Regions from separate parts of the Pantoea sp. X-Soil-MYKO-1289 genome, predicted to be linked through region 2. Evidence: predicted binding sites of a transcription regulator. Region 2 holds the regulator's gene; each other region holds the start of a gene.

Region 1 (4,480 bases), 3.0 Mb from region 2:
GGTCGATGACCGTGCCGCGCTTGATCGCTTCTACCTGCAGTTTGTTGTCGTGTGTCATGGCGATTGCTCCTTACAGATCCTGTTCGCTGTTGAGTACCAGCGCCAGCAGAGCCTGACGCGCGAAGATGCCGTTGCCTGCCTGCTGGAAATACCAGGCGTAGGGCGTTTTATCCACATCGGTGGCGATCTCGTCAACGCGCGGCAGCGGATGCAGCACTTTCATATTGTCGCGTGCGCCGGCCAGATCCGCCGCGCGCAGAATAAACTGCGCCTTGACGTTGGCGTATTCCGACGGGTCGAGACGCTCTTTCTGCACGCGGGTCATATAGAGAATATCGGCGTGCGGGATCACCGCTTCGATGCTGTCGTGACGCGACCAGACGATGCCGCGCTCATCCAGCGTATCGGTGATATAGGCCGGCATCGCCAGCGCGTCGGGCGCGATAAAGTAGAAGCGGTTGCCGTCGAACTTCGCCAGCGCCTGCGTCAGGGAGTGCACCGTGCGGCCATATTTCAGGTCGCCGACCATGGCGATGCTCAGATTGTCCAGGCGGCTCTGCGTCTCAAGAATGGTAAAGAGATCCAGCAGCGTCTGGGTCGGATGCTGATTGGCGCCGTCCCCGGCGTTAAGGATCGGCACGCCGCCGGAAAATTCCGTGGCGAGCCGCGCCGCGCCCTCCTGCGGATGACGCATCACGATGGCGTCGACGTAGGTGCCGATAACGGAAATGGTATCCGCCAGGGTTTCGCCCTTTTTGCCGAGCGAGGTATTGCTGCCGTCGGCGAAGCCCACCACCGACGCGCCCAGCCGGTGCATCGCCGTTTCAAACGACAGGCGCGTGCGCGTCGAGGCTTCAAAGAAGCAGCTGGCGATGACCTTGTGCTTCAGCAGCTCCGGCTGCGGGTTGGCTTTCAGCCGCGCGGCGGTGTGCAGCACAAGCTCCAGTTCGTCGCGACTGAGATCGTTAATAGATATAATATGTTTGCGATATAACGGGTTAGCCATAGTTCGCCTCTCTGCGCTGCCGAATTGCGGACAAAAAAAAGCCCCTGCTTAAGGGGCTTTTTCTACGATCGGGTTGATGACGGAAAAAACAGGGGCGCCGCCTGCGTTCAGGCGTGATGTCGCGTGAATGTGTGCGCTGCGCTGTTGCATGCTTCCTCCGGCAAATTGGGGCGCATTATACCCGTCCGGCGTTTTGCATCAAGGGAAAACGTTTGCGGAGCGGCTGGCTGAGCGGCTACGCCTGGCTCAGCGTCGCCACCATGACCGCTTTAATGGTATGCATGCGGTTTTCCGCCTGGTCGAATACGATACTGTGCTCCGACTCAAACACCTCGTCGCTCACCTCCATGCCGCCGTGCAGGCCATACTGTTCAGCCATCTGACGGCCCAGCGTGGTCTGATCGTCATGAAACGCTGGCAGACAGTGCAGGAACTTCACCTGCGGGTTGCCGGTCAGCTGCAGCATCGCCTGATTGACCTGATAGTCGCGCAGCAGCGCGATGCGCTCTTCCCATACCGCTTTCGCCTCGCCCATCGACACCCAGACGTCGGTATAGATAAAGTCCGCGCCCTTGACGCCTGCGGCGATATCTTCGGTCAGGGTGATGCTGCCGCCGGTTTGCTGCGCCGCCTGGCGGCAGGTTTCGACCAGATCCGCTTCCGGCCAGCAGCCCTTCGGCGCGACCAGGCGCAGATCCAGGCCGGTTACCGCCGCCGCTTCCAGCATGCTGTTGCCCATGTTGTTGCGGGCGTCGCCGACGTAGACCAGCGTCATCTCGCTCAGCGCCTTGCCCGGCAGATGCTCCTGCATGGTGAGCAGATCCGCCAGCAGCTGGGTAGGGTGAAACTCGGTAGTAAGGCCGTTCCACACCGGCACGCCGGCGAATTCCGCCAGCGTCTCCACCAGCGCCTGGCCGTAGCCGCGGTACTGGATGCCGTCATACATGCGGCCCAGCACGCGGGCGGTATCCCTCATCGACTCTTTGTGGCCGATTTGGCTGCCGCTCGGGCCGAGATAAGTGACATTAGCGCCCTGATCGTATGCGGCAACTTCGAAAGAGCATCGGGTGCGGGTCGAGTCTTTTTCGAAGATGAGCGCGATGTTTTTGCCCTTCAGGCGCTGGGTTTCGCTACCGTTTTTTTTAGCGCGTTTTAATTCAGCGGCGAGGTCGAGCAGGGAGGTGATATCGGCCGGGCTAAAATCGAGCAGCCGAAGGAAGTGGCGTTGAAAAAGGTGACTCATAACGGGCTCCAGTGCATCCATTCTGATTGAATGAAAATTCAATCTAAACGTATGAATATTCATTTTCAACCCCGGCGTAAAGAAACTTTCGGTTTTGAGTAGTGGCGCGCCGGGCAGTGTGGGAAAATACTTGTTTATTGCCGAACACTGAGGGGAATTCGCCATGGCATATGAAGCATTGCTGGAAGAGCAGCGTGAAGAGACACGCCTGATCATTGATGAGCTGCTGGAAGATGGCAGCGATCCGGATGCGCTCTATACCATTGAACATCATCTCTCCTGCAACAACTTCGACTCGCTGGAAAAAGCGGCCGTCGACGCGTTTAAGCTGGGTTATGAAGTGACCGAGCCGGAAGAGCTGGAGCTGGAGGACGGCACCACGGTGATGTGCGTCGATATCCTCAGCGAGTCGGCGCTGAAGCCTGAGCTGATCGACGCGCAGGTTGAGCAGCTGGTCAACCTGGTGGGCAAATACAACGTCGACTACGATGGCTGGGGCACCTACTTCGAAGATCCCGACGCCGAAGACGAAGATGACGATGAAGATGGCGACATTATCGACGGCGACGAAGATACCGGCGTCCGCCACTGATTTCCCCTGGCGGAGCCGCGCGCTCCGCCTTTCCGTTTCCTGCCTTTTGAACAGATATGAACTACGCACCGCTGCTTGAGCCTATCTATCAGTTTCTACTCTGCCGCACGCCGCAAGCCTGGATCGACGAGGCGCGCAAACCGGAAAACCTGACGCTGCTGCTGACCGACCATCTGGTTTGCGAACTGAAAGCGGCGCAGACCGCCACCTGGCTGATCCGCAAGTATGTCGCCGACAAGCCGAGCGGCGAGGCGATCCTCGCCTGGCTGAAGCCCTACGAAGATTTTATTTTCCGCGAGCACCCCGACAGCCAGTTTATCCAGGCGCATAAAAGCCTCTCTAAAAGCATCATTGTGCGTAACGAGCTGCCCTGGGCGGACGATCTGGTGGAGAAGATGGTGCTGCTGATTAAAGAGGAGCTGCACCACTTTTATCAGGTATGGGAGATTATGCAGGCGCGCGGTTTACCCTATAAAAAGATCACCTCCAGCCGCTACGCCAAAGGGCTGCTGCGGGAGATCACCACGCACGAGCCTGATACGCTGGTGGACAAACTGATCTGCGGCGCCTATATCGAGGCGCGCTCCTGCGAACGCTTCGCCAGCCTGGCGCCCTGGCTGGATGCGGAGCTGGAGAAGTTCTATATCTCGCTGCTGCGTTCGGAAGCGCGCCACTATCAGGACTATTTAGCCCTGGCGGCGCAGATATCGCCGAAAGATATCGCGCCGCGCGTGCGGGCGATTGGCGAAGCGGAGGCGAAGCTGATTAGCGAGCCGGACGCGGAGCTGCGTTTTCACAGCGGCGTGCCGTCCTTCTGACCGGGAAGACGCGCTTACAGCGTCTTCAACATTCTGTATTCGCAGTCGCCATGGCCGGTACAGCCGAGCGCCTCGTCGATGCGTTCAAAGCCCAGCGACTCATAGAGTTTAATGGCGCGCGTCAGGCTGCCGGTGGTTTCCAGATAGCAGCGACGGAAGCCGCGCTGGCGCGCATGCTCCATTGCGCGCAGCGCCAGCTCGCGCGCCACGCCGAAGCCGCGCACCTCCGGCAGGAAATACATTTTCTGCAGCTCGCAGATATCGGGCGCGCTGCAGGCGAGCGGGGCGATGCCGCCGCCGCCCGCTACTTTCCCCTGATGCTCCACAATCCAGTAGGCGCTGTGCTCAGCGCTGTAGAGTTCATACAGGCTGTCGAGCTGCGGATCGGCCACGGTATAGCCTTTATCGGCGGTCAGGCCGAACTCTGCCGAGACGGTGCGGATAACCTGGGCGATATGGGGATTGTCGGCGGCGCTGATAGGGCGCAGCTTAAGTGCCAGCCGCAGTGCTGAAGTCGTCATAATCTTTTCCGATCAAATAATAAAGCCGGGCAAGCCCGGCTTCGTTTTTTACGCTGTCAGACTCAAACGCTTACAATGCCGCAATCACCGCCTGCTGTTCAATCAGTTTCGCTTTCGACTGCTCCAGCTCGGCGACGCGCTCGCGCTCTTTCGCCACCACCGCTTCCGGCGCGCGCGAGACGAAGCCTTCGTTCGCCAGCTTAACCTGAATCTTCTCAATCTCGACGTCGAGCTTGCCCAGCTCTTTCGCCAGACGATCCAGCTCTGCCGCCTTGTCCACCAGGCCCGCCATCGGGATCA
Region 2 (4,480 bases):
TCAGCGCCGTGCCGATATGCTGGCCAACCGCGCGCGTCACGAAGATGAGAAAGAGTCCGCCGCGCAAAACGGCGAGGTCGATGTAGACGAGCCGATTATCGACCTCGACGCCATCAGCGCGCAGTCGCTGCGGCTGGTGCGCTCGATCCTGACTCTGATTGCGCTGGTGTCGGTGATCGTGCTCTGGTCGGAGATTCATTCCGCCTTCGGCTTTCTCGAGAATATTCGACTGTGGGACGTCAGCACTACGGTGCAGGGCGTAGAGAGCATTCAGCCTATTACGCTGGGCTCGGTGCTGATTGCGATTCTGGTGCTGATCATCACCACCCAGCTGGTGCGCAATATGCCCGCGCTGCTGGAGCTGGCGCTGCTGCAGCACCTTAATCTGACGCCCGGCACCGGTTACGCCATTACCACGCTGACCAAGTATGTGCTGATGCTGGTCGGCGGCCTGATTGGCTTCTCAATGATCGGCATCGAGTGGTCGAAGCTGCAGTGGCTGGTCGCCGCGCTCGGTGTGGGACTCGGTTTTGGTTTGCAGGAGATTTTCGCCAACTTTATTTCCGGCCTGATTATCCTGTTCGAAAAGCCGATCCGCATCGGCGATACCGTAACCATCCGCGATCTGACCGGCAGCATTACGCGCATCAACACGCGCGCCACCACCATTATCGACTGGGACCGCAAAGAGATTATCGTACCGAACAAGGCCTTTATTACCGAGCAGTTCGTCAACTGGTCGCTTTCCGACTCGGTAACGCGCGTGGTGCTGACTATTCCTGCGCCCGCGCATGTGAACAGCGAAGAGGTGACGACGGTGCTGAGACAGGCGTGCGAGCGTTGCAGCTATGTGCTGGACGTGCCGGCGCCGGATGTCTTCCTGGTCGATCTGCAGCAGGGGATTCAGCTGTTTGAGCTGCGCATTCACGCGGCGGAGATGGGACACCGCATGCCGCTGCGCCACGAGCTGCATCAGCTGATCCTGAAAGGCTTTGCCGAGCACGGCATCGAAATGCCCTTCCCGCCTTTCCAGGTGCGTATGGAGACGCTGGGCAAGAAGACGCCCGCCAGCAACGGCACGCCGGCAGCGCGCACCTTTAAGTCTGGCGGTCTGTAGCGCGGCGGTGAACGGGTAAAGGGGCGCAACGAAGGGAAGTGGAAAGCGGTTCACACGCTGACGAGGCCCGTTAAGTCGGGCTTCGTCAGCGGTGAAAAGAGTCTGAACGCAGCGCTTACTGCTTCACAAACTCCTCGCCCTGCGCGATATCTTTTTTCAGCGTCTCCAGCATGCCGTTTAACGCCTGCTGTTCAAAATCGCTCAGCGCGCCGATAGCTCGCCGCTCGACGATGCCGTTCTTGCCCAGCAGCAGCGGCTGCGAGAAGAAGCGGGCATACTCGCCGTCGCCCTCGACATAAGCGCACTCCACCACGTTCGCCTCGCCCTGCAGGGCGCGCACCAGCGACAGGCCGAAGCGCGCCGCGGCCTGCCCCATCGACAGCGTCGCGGATCCGCCGCCCGCTTTAGCTTCGACCACTTCCGTCCCCGCATTCTGAATACGTTTCGTCAGGCTGGCGACCTCGTCGTCGCTAAAGCTCACGCCTTGCACCTGCGACAGCAGCGGCAGGATAGTCACGCCGGAGTGGCCGCCAATAACCGGCACTTCGACCTCATTCGGCTGTTTGCCTTTCAGCTCGGCGACGAAGGTATTGGCGCGGATAATATCCAGCATAGTCACGCCAAACAGGCGATTTTTGTCATAAACGCCGTGCTTTTTCAGCACGTCGGCGGCGATCGCCACCGTGGTATTAACCGGATTGGTAATAATGCCAATAAGCGCTTTAGGCGCGGTTTGCGCCACCTGCTCGATCAGATTGCGCACGATGCCTGCGTTAACGTTAAACAGATCGGCGCGATCCATGCCCGGCTTACGCGCGACGCCCGCCGAGATCAGGATAACGTCCGCACCGTGCAGCGCAGGCGTCGCGTCTTCGCCGCTAAAGCCCTGAATTTTTACCGCGGTAGGAATATGGCTGAGATCCACCGCCACGCCGGGCGTCACCGGCGCAATATCATAGAGCGTGAGTTCGGAACCCGCAGGAAGCTGGGTTTTTAACAGAAGGGCGAGCGCCTGACCGATTCCGCCAGCAGCGCCAAGAACGGCAACTTTCATTCTGTACTCCTTATTAAGGTGGGGCAGAGTAGAGCCGAATTTCCATCTGTGTCCAGACCTGAATCAACTTCTCAGACGATGACAAACCCACTGTTCATTATGCGTGCAGCAGCACTTAATCTTTTGGGTTGCTACTTTGTCAGCACAACGCGCCTGAATGACCGACAACGATGTCGATGGCAGATAGAGCACGGCCGTGATAGCTATCCATATGACACCTCAATTGTATAACAATTCTGCAACCTTCGCTTTTCCTGCTCTATCGTCCTTTTGGTCTGCGCAAAAAATTTTGTTATCATTGCCGCCCGCAACTCGCGGCGCCTGCCTTTTTTATCGACTAATTGCATAAAAATTCATTCATATGCATAATAATGTATCTGCCGTCGGCGGGCGTTCGGCATTTTTCTTTACTGGTAGCTTATGCGAAACCCATCTAAGCAAGACGAATTGATTAAAGCGTTTAAAGCCTTGTTAAAACAAGAGAAATTCAGCTCTCAAGGCGAGATTGTACAGGCGCTGCAGGAGGAAGGCTTCGACAATATCAATCAGTCGAAGGTGTCTCGTATGCTGACGAAATTCGGCGCGGTGCGCACGCGTAACGCCAAAATGGAGATGGTTTACTGTCTGCCGGCGGAGCTGGGCGTGCCGACCACCACCAGCCCGTTAAAAAATCTGGTGCTGGATATCGACTATAACGATGCGCTGATCGTGATTCGCACCAGCCCTGGCGCAGCGCAGCTGATCGCCCGTCTGCTAGACTCGCTGGGCAAAGCGGAAGGCATTCTCGGCACTATCGCCGGCGACGATACGATATTTATTACGCCCGCGCGTGCCTTCACCGTCAAAAAACTGCATAGCGCGCTTCTCACCGTCTTTGAACAAGAGCTGTAAACCGCGTCGTTGACCGGCAGTCGCGCTGCCGGTCGCCCTACCTCTCCTGTCAGCCTTTTCATTTCCTGCCTGTTCAGTCCGTTAACTTATTCTATTTCCCGCTGACGCCGCGAACGGCTATGGTCATACCTTTCTGCCTGCTTAACCTTTCGCGCTATTTTACGCTGCTTTACACTACATGATTAGCGAGAACACCCAGATCCAAATCAATAACCAGCCACATTCACCACATCCTTTCGCACAAAAAGTTAAAGTCACTTAACCACATGTTTTGGAAAGCATTTACGAGTGATCGCCTGTTTTTCAACCACTTTTTATAACGTTAAAGAATAAAAAAGAGTCATAAGGATAAAGAATCACAACAAAACATTATTAGGCAGATATTAATTTCACACGTTATTAGTTCTATACTTCTTTTCGTGATGCGAATCACATCAAACAAAAAGACAAAAACAGACGACGAGGAAATATATATGAACGTTAAAACTACTATCGCAACCCTGAGCATTCTATCTGCACTGTCATTCGGCGCTTTTGCAGCAGAATCAATTAACGCACAGCAGGCGCAAAATCTGCAGTCTATCGGCTCAGTAAGCGTAAGCGGCGTAGCCGGTTCTCCAATGCAGATTAAAGAAGAGCTGAATGCGAAGGCAGAACAGAAAGGCGCCAGCGCCTACCGCGTAATCGAGGCTTATAACAACGGCAACTACCACGCTACCGCCGAGCTGTATAAATAAGCGCGTTAGCCAGACGTCGTTGGACGGGCGACCTTATTGAAGCGCGCATTGCGCATCGGGTGGCCTTATCGATGAATTCAGGAGAGTAGACCATGAAAACCAAATCACTTATCGCTTTAGCCACTCTGACCGCCGCGCTGTCGTTTGGCGCCAGCGCAGCCAGTCTGGTATCGAATCAACAGGCCGAAACGCTGCAGCCGCTGAACCAGACTATTAGCATCAGCGGTCATGACGGCGATCAGACCAATATCCGTCAGGCGCTTTCTCAGAAGGCCGACGCGCAGGGCGCAGGCCACTACCGCATCATCGAGAACAACCAGGACGACACCTATCACGTCACGGCTGAGCTTTATAAATAATTAACCGATCGGGCGCCTGCGCGACGCCTGCTATATCGACGACCCGCATCATGATGCCAACCGCAGGTTGTTGATTGTAATGAGGAGACGAACAATGAAAATCAAAACAACCATCGCAACCGTTAGCCTGCTTTCCGTAATCGCATTCGGCGCTCAGGCAGCGCAGCTGATTACCGGCGATCAGGCGCAGAATATGCAGCCTGCGGGGACAGTGACAATCAGTGGTACAGCAGGCTCGCCGATGGACTATCGCGCGCAGCTTTCGCAGAAAGCCGATGAGCAAGGCGCCAGCGCTTATAAAGTCATCGAGGCGCGCACCGGC
Region 3 (4,480 bases), 520 kb from region 2:
GATAATTAGCCAGATGGAGAAAATATTCAGCAACCAGTCCCTAATTTGACGCTTCGCGCTAAAAAGGGGTTGCATCATCAGCTCCAGGAGGTATAGTGCGCATCCACGGACGCGGGATGGAGCAGCCTGGTAGCTCGTCGGGCTCATAACCCGAAGGTCGTCGGTTCAAATCCGGCTCCCGCAACCAACTCTTCTTTTGAAGAGACAATGTGAAAAAGACGCAATGCGCACTACGGACGCGGGATGGAGCAGCCTGGTAGCTCGTCGGGCTCATAACCCGAAGGTCGTCGGTTCAAATCCGGCTCCCGCAACCAACTCTTCTTTTGAAGGGACAATGTGAAAAAGACGCAATGCGCACTACGGACGCGGGATGGAGCAGCCTGGTAGCTCGTCGGGCTCATAACCCGAAGGTCGTCGGTTCAAATCCGGCTCCCGCAACCAACATTTAAGCACCCTAAAGGGTGCTTTTTTGTTTTTGTGCGTTGTGAAACCGGGACGGCCTGCGCCATCCCCTCTTCTCGCTTTAGCGTCGCGCCCCGCCCTTGTCGAAGAAAGCCTTTATGCCATGGAAAATCGCCTCCGCCACCTGCTGCTGATAGCGGCTGGTGCGCAGCTTGCGCTCCTCTTCCACGTTGCTGATAAAAGCGGTTTCCACCAGAATCGACGGAATATCCGGCGCCTTCAGCACTGCGAAACCCGCCTGATCGACGGTGCGCTTGTGCAGATGGTTGATGCGCCCCATGCGATGCAGCACCTCTTTGCCGAACGCCAGGCTGTCGTGAATGGTCTGGCGCTGCACCATATCCAGCATGGTGTGGTCGAGGTAGCGATCGCCGCTCTTGCTGACGCCGCCGATAAGATCCGCTTCGTTCTGCGTTTGCGCCAGGAAACGCGCCGCCGCCGAAGTGGCGCCTTTGGTGGAGAGCGCGAACACCGAGGAGCCGCGCGCGCTGCGGCTGGTAAAGGCGTCGGCGTGTATCGAGACGAAAAGATCGGCGCGCTGCTTGCGCGCTTTCGCCACCCGGACCCGTAGCGGAATAAACACATCCTCGTTGCGCGTCATATAGGCTTTCATATTCGGCTCTTTGTCGATCAGCGCCTTAAGCCGTCGCCCCATCTTCAGCACGATATCTTTTTCGCGCGTTTTGTATTTGCCGTGCGCGCCGGGATCTTCGCCGCCGTGTCCGGGATCGATCATGACGATCAGCGGCCGATCGCGACCCGCCTTGCCGGGCAGCGGCGCGGATGCCGGCTCGCTGCGTCCCAGATCGCCCTGGTTGTAATCTTTGAGCAGCGCCAGCAGCGGATCGTCTTCGGCGGAATCCTGGCTCGGATAGAGATCGACCACCAGCCGGTGTTTGATGCCGGCCACCGGCGCCAGGGTAAAGGTTTTCGGCGCGACGTTGCGCTTCAGCTCCAGCACGATGCGGACGGTACTGGCGTCGAACTGTCCGACGCGCGCGTTTTTGATAAAGGGATCGCTTACCTGTACCAGCTTGTCGACGCCCTTCAGCACCGGATTGAGATGCATATTCTCGATATCAATAACCAGCCGATCGGGATGCGAGAGCGCAAACTGCTTGTAGTGAAGCGGCACGCTGGACTCCAGCGTCATGCGCGAATAGGTCGAAGATGGCCAGATGCGTACCGCGACGATATGGTTTTTTGCCGCCAGCCCCGTGCGGCTGACGCTCAGCAGCAATAATGCGCCGGTACCCTGCAGGAGCCTTCTGCGGGAAAGTAGGGGATTTGATTCTGACATGCCGCTCCAGCTGCTCTGTTCTGTCTAAAAAAGCGCCACTTTAATAAACGGCGCTGAAAACTTTAGCCCATCCCTTTGGCGAAGTCATCCAGGAAAAGCCAAATAATGCAGTCTCTTAGCAGTGAGCGCACCCGAAAAAACGTAAATTTTCGTCAGGTTTAACGCTTGCAAATAGCGCCCTAAAAGAATAAAAATACAAAAATTACGAATAATCATTCATTGAGGTTTGCCGTGAAGGAACGTAGTACTGAGCTGGTTCAGGGTTTTCGCCACACCGTTCCCTATATCAATGCCCATCGGGACAAGACCTTTGTCATCATGCTGGGCGGCGAAGCGATCGAGCATGAGAATTTCAACAGCATCGTTAACGATATCGGCCTGCTGCACAGTCTCGGCATTCGCCTGGTGGTGGTGTATGGCGCGCGTCCGCAGATCGACGCCAGCCTGGCGGCGAACCAGCTGGAGCCGGTTTACCACAAATACACCCGCGTGACCGACGCGCAGTCGCTGGAGCTGGTGAAGCAGGCGGCGGGACGGCTGCAGCTCGACATCACGGCGCGACTCTCAATGAGCCTGAATAACACGCCGCTGCAGGGCGCGCATATCAACGTGGTCAGCGGCAACTTTATTATCGCGCAGCCGCTGGGCGTGGACGACGGCGTCGATTATTGCCACAGCGGACGTATTCGCCGCATCGACGAAGAGGCGATCCACCGGCAGCTGGATAATGATGCAATCGTGCTGCTCGGCCCGGTGGCGGTCTCCGTGACCGGCGAGAGTTTCAATCTGACGTCGGAAGAGGTCGCCACCCAGCTGGCGATTAAGCTGAAGGCGGAGAAGATGATCGGTTTTTGCTCCGAGCAGGGCGTGACCCGCCGCGACGGCACCATTATCTCTGAGCTGTTCCCGAACGACGCGCAGGCGCGCATCGACGAGATGGAGAGCGACGGCGACTACCTTTCCGGCACGGTGCGCTTCCTGCGCGGCGCGGTGAAAGCCTGCCGCAGCGGCGTGCGCCGCAGCCATCTGATTAGCTACCAGGAAGATGGCGCGCTGCTGCAGGAACTCTTCTCGCGCGACGGTATCGGCACGCAGATCGTGATGGAGTCAAGCGAGCAGATCCGCCGCGCCACCATTAACGATATCGGCGGCATCCTGGAGCTTATCCGTCCGCTGGAGCAGCAGGGCATTCTGGTGCGTCGCTCGCGCGAGCAGCTGGAGATGGAGATCGACAAGTTCACCATTATTATTCGCGACAACCTCACCATCGCCTGCGCCGCGCTCTACCCGTTTATGGATGAGAAAATCGGTGAGATGGCCTGTGTAGCGGTGCATCCCGACTATCGCAGCTCGTCGCGCGGCGAAATGCTGCTGCAGCGCGTGGCGCTGCAGGCGCGGCAGATGGGGCTGAAGAAGCTGTTCGTGCTGACGACGCGCAGCATTCACTGGTTTCAGGAGCGCGGCTTTACGCCGGTGGATATCGAGTCGCTGCCGGAGAGTAAAAAGCAGATGTATAACTACCAGCGGCGCTCAAAGGTGCTGATGGCGGACCTGACCTGAGTCAGGCCAGCCGGCTCATCTTTCAGACGGCACCGTCGCTGATGCGCGGGCGGCATGGGCCGTGGAGCAAAGCGTCCTGCGCCAGGGATGGCGCAGGCCGAGCGGGCAAGGATGCGCAAGCGACTTTGCGTAACGGCCCATGCCGCCCGCGTTCGCTCCTGATGCGTCCTTTATACCAGACTGAGTCTTTCCACCAGTCCGCTGCGGCGCTGGGTTTGCAGCTGTACCGCGCGCTGAAACACCGCGGGTTCGCTGTAGAGCGTCAGCCGCTTGCGCGCGCGGGTTATCGCGGTATAGACCAGCTCGCGCGTCAGCACCGGCGAGAACTGCGCCGGCATCACCAGCGCGGTATGCTCGAACTCCGATCCCTGCGACTTATGCACCGTCATCGCCCAGGCGGTATCGTGCGGCGGCAGACGGCTCGGCTGCACCGCCTTCACCGACCCGTCCGGCAGCGGGAAAAAGACCTTCAGCTGGTTTTCCGCATCGCGCAGGGTAATGCCGATATCGCCGTTGAACAGTCCCAGCGCGCTGTCATTGCGCGTTACCATCACCGGCCGTCCCGCATACCAGCGGCTGCCGATCGCCGGCCGCCGGATGCGCTGTAGCTGCACCAGGCGCTGCTCGATGCGCTGGTTCAGCCCCTGCACGCCGAACGGCCCGTCGCGCAGGGCGCAAAGCAGCTGATAGCGGCTGAAGGCCAGCAGGATCTCCTCCACCGGCGCGCGCGACTGCACCAGCTTCAGGAAAGGCCGGTAGCCTTCCGCGACGGCGTCGAGCATCGCCTGATAGGCCTCGCCGCTCTGTAGCGCCTGAAAATCGATATCCTCAAAGGCGGCGTTAATCACCGACTCGACGGCGCGCGCGTCACCGAGATTGACCGCCCGCGCCAGCTGGCCGATGCCCGACGTCGCATCAAAGCGGTAGCTTTTGCGCAGCAGACAGATGCTGTCGCGCACGTCGGGCGCGCGCGCGTCATCCGCGCCGTCGAGGGCGCACTGGGTCAGCGCCGCCAGCTGCTGCGCGCGCGACAGGCTGTAGCCCGTTTCCGCACAGCGGCAGATATCGCCCAGCACCGCGCCCGCTTCCACCGACGCCAGCTGATCGCGATCGCCGAGGAAAATCACGCGCGCATGATCCGGCAGCGCGGCGATCAGC
Region 4 (4,480 bases), 330 kb from region 2:
CGCTACGCTCCTGGCCGATATCCGCCACGAACGCCACGACTTCGCAGCCGCCGTAGTTCTCTTTCAGCCACGGAATGATGGCGGAGGTATCCAGGCCGCCGGAATAGGCCAGTACGATTTTTTTGATATTTTGCGTGCTCATGTCGTCATCCTAAATCTAAGTCGTTAAGCGAGGATCCGGGTGCCGATCGACACGCCGTTAAACAGGTCGGGCAGTTGCTCCGCGTGGCGCCAGCTGGCGATATCCACCGGGCGGCCCAGCGTGCGCGCCGCGTCGAGCGCCGCGTGCACTTTTACAATCATGCCATCGGTAATGATGCCTTGCGCGATCAGCTGCGCGGCTTTGGCGGTCGTCATCTCTTCGATGCGCTGGCCTTTGCCGTCGAGGATGCCGCTCACGTCGGAGAGCAGCACCAGATCGGCGCCCAGCGTCGCCGCCAGCGCGGTCGCCGCCTGATCGGCGTTAACGTTCATCAGCGCGCCGCCGTCGGTGATGCCGATAGAGCTGACGATCGGCATATAGCCCGCGGCCAGCAGCGTGTTAACCAGCGCCGGATCGCCCGGCTCGGCGTGGCCAACGTGTCCCAGCTCTTCATCGAACTGCGCCACTTTCACCAGGTCGGCGTCGCCCAGGCTCAGCCCGACCGCCTTGATGCCGTGCTTTTTCGCCCAGGCGAGCAGGGTTTTATTGGCGGTTCCCGCCAGCGCGCCGGTAATAATGTCGATCTGATCGGCAGGCGTCACGCGCAGGCCGTTCTTCTTCTTCACCGGCAGCGACAGCCTTTTCATCAGCTCGTCGACCACGCAGCCGCCGCCGTGAACGATCAGCAGCGGACGCTGATGGGCGCTGCGATAAGCCAGCAGCGCGTCGAACAGGCGCGCCAGCGCCTCTTCGCTGTCGAGCAGCACGCCGCCCAGTTTGATAATTAATGGAGTTGTCATGTGCGTCCTTGTCCGTTAAATCAGCGACTGCGTTTCAGGGAAGCCGAAGCGAATATTCATACACTGCACCGCCTGCGACGCGGCGCCTTTCAGCAGGTTATCTTCCGCCGCGACGACGATCAGATGCTCGCCCTGCACCGCGAAGCCGATGTCGCAGAACGGCTGGCCGATAACCGCCTTCAGCGCCGGCACGCCCTGCTCATAGACGCGCACCAGCGACTTGTCGTGGTAGGCGCGATGGAACGCCGCCGCCACGTCGTCATGGCTGACGCCCGGCTTCAGGCGGCAGGTGATCGTCGCCAGAATGCCGCGCGGGAAGTTGCCGAGGTGCGGCGTAAAAATCACCGGCGCGCCGAGGTGCGCGACGATCTCCGGATGATGGCGATGATTGAAGAGCCCATACGCCGACAGGCTCACTTCGCAGAAGCTGGTAGCGACGCTCGCTTTCCGTCCTGCGCCGCTCACGCCGCTGGTGGCGTTGATCACCGGCCACTGGTCGCCGTTAAGCAGATCGCCTGCGATCAGCGGCTTCAGCGCCAGCTGCGCCGCGGTGGGATAGCAACCCGGCACCGCCACCAGCTGCGCCTCTTTGATCTGCGCGTGGTTCCACTCCGCCAGGCCGTAGACCGCTTTATCGAGCCAGTCGCCGTGCTGATGGGTAAACCCATAATAGCGCTGATAAAATTCGCCGTCGTTAACGCGGAACGCGCCGGAGAGATCGAACACCACGCAGCCGGCTTTCAGGAATTCCGGCGCCAGATCGTGACTGACTTCGTGCGCCGTCGCCAGGAACACCACGTCCACCTTATCCGCCCACTCGGCCGCGCTGCTCAGCGGCTGCAGCGGCAGATCCACCACGCCTTTCAGCTGCGGATGCAGATCCGACAGAGGCTTTCCTGCATCCGGGCTTTGCGCTGAAACCGCCAAAGCGGTTATGTTCATATGTGGATGGCGATGAATAAAGGTGGCGAGCTCTACGCCAGCGTAACCACTGGCACCAACGATCAGCGTATTCAACATCAGGCTGTAACCCTTTTTACAGTCACACGTTCCGGGTCGCGGCTTTGCCCCGTTGCCCACGATGCCGTTTGCGAAGGATTTCTGCTTCCCAGCCAAGCGGCGTTAATGTATTTTTATTCACTATTAATGCATGAATATTGATACATCCTAACTCAAGGACCGTCAACAGTGAAGACAAAATTACCGCCTTTTATCGAACTCTACCGCCAGCTGATTGCGACTCCGACCATCAGCGCGACCGATGCGGCGCTCGATCAGAGCAATGAAACTTTAATCAATTTGCTGGCAGGCTGGTTTCGCGATCTGGGCTTCAGCGTCGAAGTGCAGCCCGTGCCCGGCACGCGCCATAAATTCAATATGCTGGCGCGCAGCGGCAGCGGCGCCGGCGGTCTGCTGCTGGCGGGTCACACCGACACGGTGCCCTTCGACGACGGGCGCTGGACGCGCGATCCCTTTACCCTGACAGAGCATGACAACAAGCTCTACGGCCTGGGCACCGCCGACATGAAAGGCTTCTTCGCCTTTATTCTCGACACGCTGCGCGACGTCGACGTCAGCAAACTGAGCAAGCCGCTCTATATTCTCGCCACCGCCGATGAAGAGACCACCATGGCGGGCGCGAAGTACTTCTCTGAAACGGCGAGCATTCGTCCAGACTGCGCCATTATCGGCGAGCCGACCTCGCTGAAGCCGGTGCGCGCGCATAAAGGCCATCTCTCCCACGTGATTCGCGTGCAGGGCCAGTCGGGCCACTCCAGCGATCCGGCGCGCGGCGTCAACGCTATCGAACTGATGCACGACGCGATTGGTCACCTGATGCAGCTGCGCAATACTCTGAAAGAGCGCTATCACCACGACGGCTTCGCCATTCCCTATCCGACCATGAACTTCGGCCATATTCACGGCGGCGACGCGGCGAACCGCATCTGCGCCTGCTGCGAGCTGCATATGGATATTCGCCCGCTGCCGGGCCTGACATTAAGCGATCTGGAAGGGCTGCTGAACGAGTCGCTGGCGCCGGTCAGCGCGCGCTGGCCGGGACGTCTTACGGTTGGCGAACTGCATCCGCCGATCCCGGGCTACGAATGTCCGGCTAATCATGAACTGGTCGCCGTGGTGGAAAAACTGCTCGGCACGCCGACTGAAGTGGTGAACTACTGCACTGAAGCGCCGTTTATTCAGGAGCTGTGCCCGACGCTGGTGCTGGGGCCAGGATCGATCAACCAGGCGCATCAGCCGGATGAATTTATCGATACCGCATTTATTAAGCCGACTCGCGCCCTGATCGCGCAGGTTGTGCAGCACTTTTGCCACTGATACGCAATAAACAGGGCAATTCACTGTTAAGAAAGTAAATTTCCTGATCTCTGCGCGGGATTTGTTGATAAGAATAACTTATCCCGCTCCCCTCCAGTTAAAATCTTTGAATTTCCGGCAGTTAGCGGCATGTTACCGGGCGCTTATGCGCATTGACGCCGCAGGGTTTACGTGGCTAGATAAAAGACGATGTTATACCCGGTGGGTGATTACTCATGCAGTTTCTGCGCGGTCGCAGGCTGTGGGTGTAGAAGTTTACAAAGACGATAAGGGTGTCAGGGTCACATGAACGAACAATATTCCGCAATGCGAAGTAATGTCAGTATGCTCGGCAAACTGCTCGGGGATACGATCAAGGATGCACTAGGAGAGAACATCCTCGACCGGGTGGAGACCATCCGCAAACTCTCAAAGTCATCCCGCGCGGGAAATGACGCTCATCGCAAGGAACTGCTCAACACGCTGCAAAATCTGTCGAACGACGAGCTGCTGCCCGTCGCGCGCGCCTTTAGCCAGTTCCTTAACCTGACCAACGTTGCCGAACAGTATCAGACCATTTCACGCAGCGGCGACGGCGCAAACCATCCCGAACTGCTGAAAACCACCTTCGATCGTCTTAAACAGCAGCCCGACGTCAGCGAAAACGCCATTCGCGCCGCCATCGAATCGCTGTCGCTGGAGCTGGTGCTGACGGCGCACCCGACCGAGATCACCCGCCGCACGCTGATCCACAAGCTGGTCGAGGTGAATAGCTGCCTGAAGCAGCTCGATCACAGCGATATCTCCGACTACGAGCGCAACCAGATTATGCGTCGCCTGCGTCAGCTGGTGGCGCAGGCGTGGCACACCGACGAGATCCGCAAATATCGCCCGACGCCGATCGACGAGGCGAAATGGGGCTTCGCCGTGGTGGAGAACAGCCTGTGGGAAGGCGTGCCCGCCTTTCTGCGCGAGCTGAACGAACAGGTTGAAGAGGCGTTCGGCGTGAAGCTGCCGGTAGACTTCGTGCCGGTGAAATTTACCTCCTGGATGGGCGGCGACCGCGACGGCAACCCGAACGTGACCGCCACGGTGACGCGCCACGCCATGCAGCTCAGCCGCTGGAAAGCCGCCGACCTCTTTCTGCGCGATATCGGCGTGCTGATTTCCGAACTCTCGATGTCTGAATGCAGCGAAGAGGTGCGCGAGCTGTGCGGCGACC

What was found. Region 2 encodes ArgR, which controls arginine synthesis, uptake and breakdown. Its sites were predicted from a motif close to ANTGAATAAAAATACANT; they were not measured.
Region 1: argF (ornithine carbamoyltransferase) is a predicted target of ArgR. The motif match lies at 2,275-2,292, and genes of this name have one in related genera.
Region 3: argA (amino-acid N-acetyltransferase) is a predicted target of ArgR. The motif match lies at 1,945-1,962, and genes of this name have one in related genera.
Region 4: argC (N-acetyl-gamma-glutamyl-phosphate reductase) is a predicted target of ArgR. The motif match lies at 2,067-2,084, and genes of this name have one in related genera.

What each region holds. Positions count from the first base shown of each region.
Region 1 covers NZ_AP036004.1:3,466,422-3,470,901, reverse strand. The annotation lists gene pyrI (aspartate carbamoyltransferase regulatory subunit) at 1-58, opposite strand, end outside; gene pyrB (aspartate carbamoyltransferase) at 71-1,006, opposite strand; gene argF (ornithine carbamoyltransferase) at 1,242-2,249, opposite strand; gene rraB (ribonuclease E inhibitor RraB) at 2,413-2,841, shown strand; gene miaE (tRNA isopentenyl-2-thiomethyl-A-37 hydroxylase MiaE) at 2,898-3,659, shown strand; gene AC6I7Z_RS16505 (GNAT family N-acetyltransferase) at 3,674-4,180, opposite strand; gene AC6I7Z_RS16500 (valine--tRNA ligase) at 4,251-4,480, opposite strand, start outside.
Region 2 covers NZ_AP036004.1:416,923-421,402, reverse strand. The annotation lists gene mscM (miniconductance mechanosensitive channel MscM) at 1-1,117, shown strand, start outside; gene mdh (malate dehydrogenase) at 1,233-2,171, opposite strand; gene argR (transcriptional regulator ArgR) at 2,592-3,062, shown strand; gene yhcN (peroxide/acid stress response protein YhcN) at 3,536-3,799, shown strand; gene AC6I7Z_RS02035 (YdgH/BhsA/McbA-like domain containing protein) at 3,892-4,158, shown strand; gene yhcN (peroxide/acid stress response protein YhcN) at 4,253-4,480, shown strand, end outside.
Region 3 covers NZ_AP036004.1:931,924-936,403, reverse strand. The annotation lists tRNA gene AC6I7Z_RS04440 (tRNA-Met) at 111-187, shown strand; tRNA gene AC6I7Z_RS04435 (tRNA-Met) at 238-314, shown strand; tRNA gene AC6I7Z_RS04430 (tRNA-Met) at 365-441, shown strand; gene amiC (N-acetylmuramoyl-L-alanine amidase AmiC) at 524-1,762, opposite strand; gene argA (amino-acid N-acetyltransferase) at 1,994-3,322, shown strand; gene recD (exodeoxyribonuclease V subunit alpha) at 3,493-4,480, opposite strand, start outside.
Region 4 covers NZ_AP036004.1:91,549-96,028, reverse strand. The annotation lists gene AC6I7Z_RS00435 (argininosuccinate synthase) at 1-142, opposite strand, end outside; gene argB (acetylglutamate kinase) at 166-942, opposite strand; gene argC (N-acetyl-gamma-glutamyl-phosphate reductase) at 958-1,962, opposite strand; gene argE (acetylornithine deacetylase) at 2,131-3,279, shown strand; gene ppc (phosphoenolpyruvate carboxylase) at 3,565-4,480, shown strand, end outside.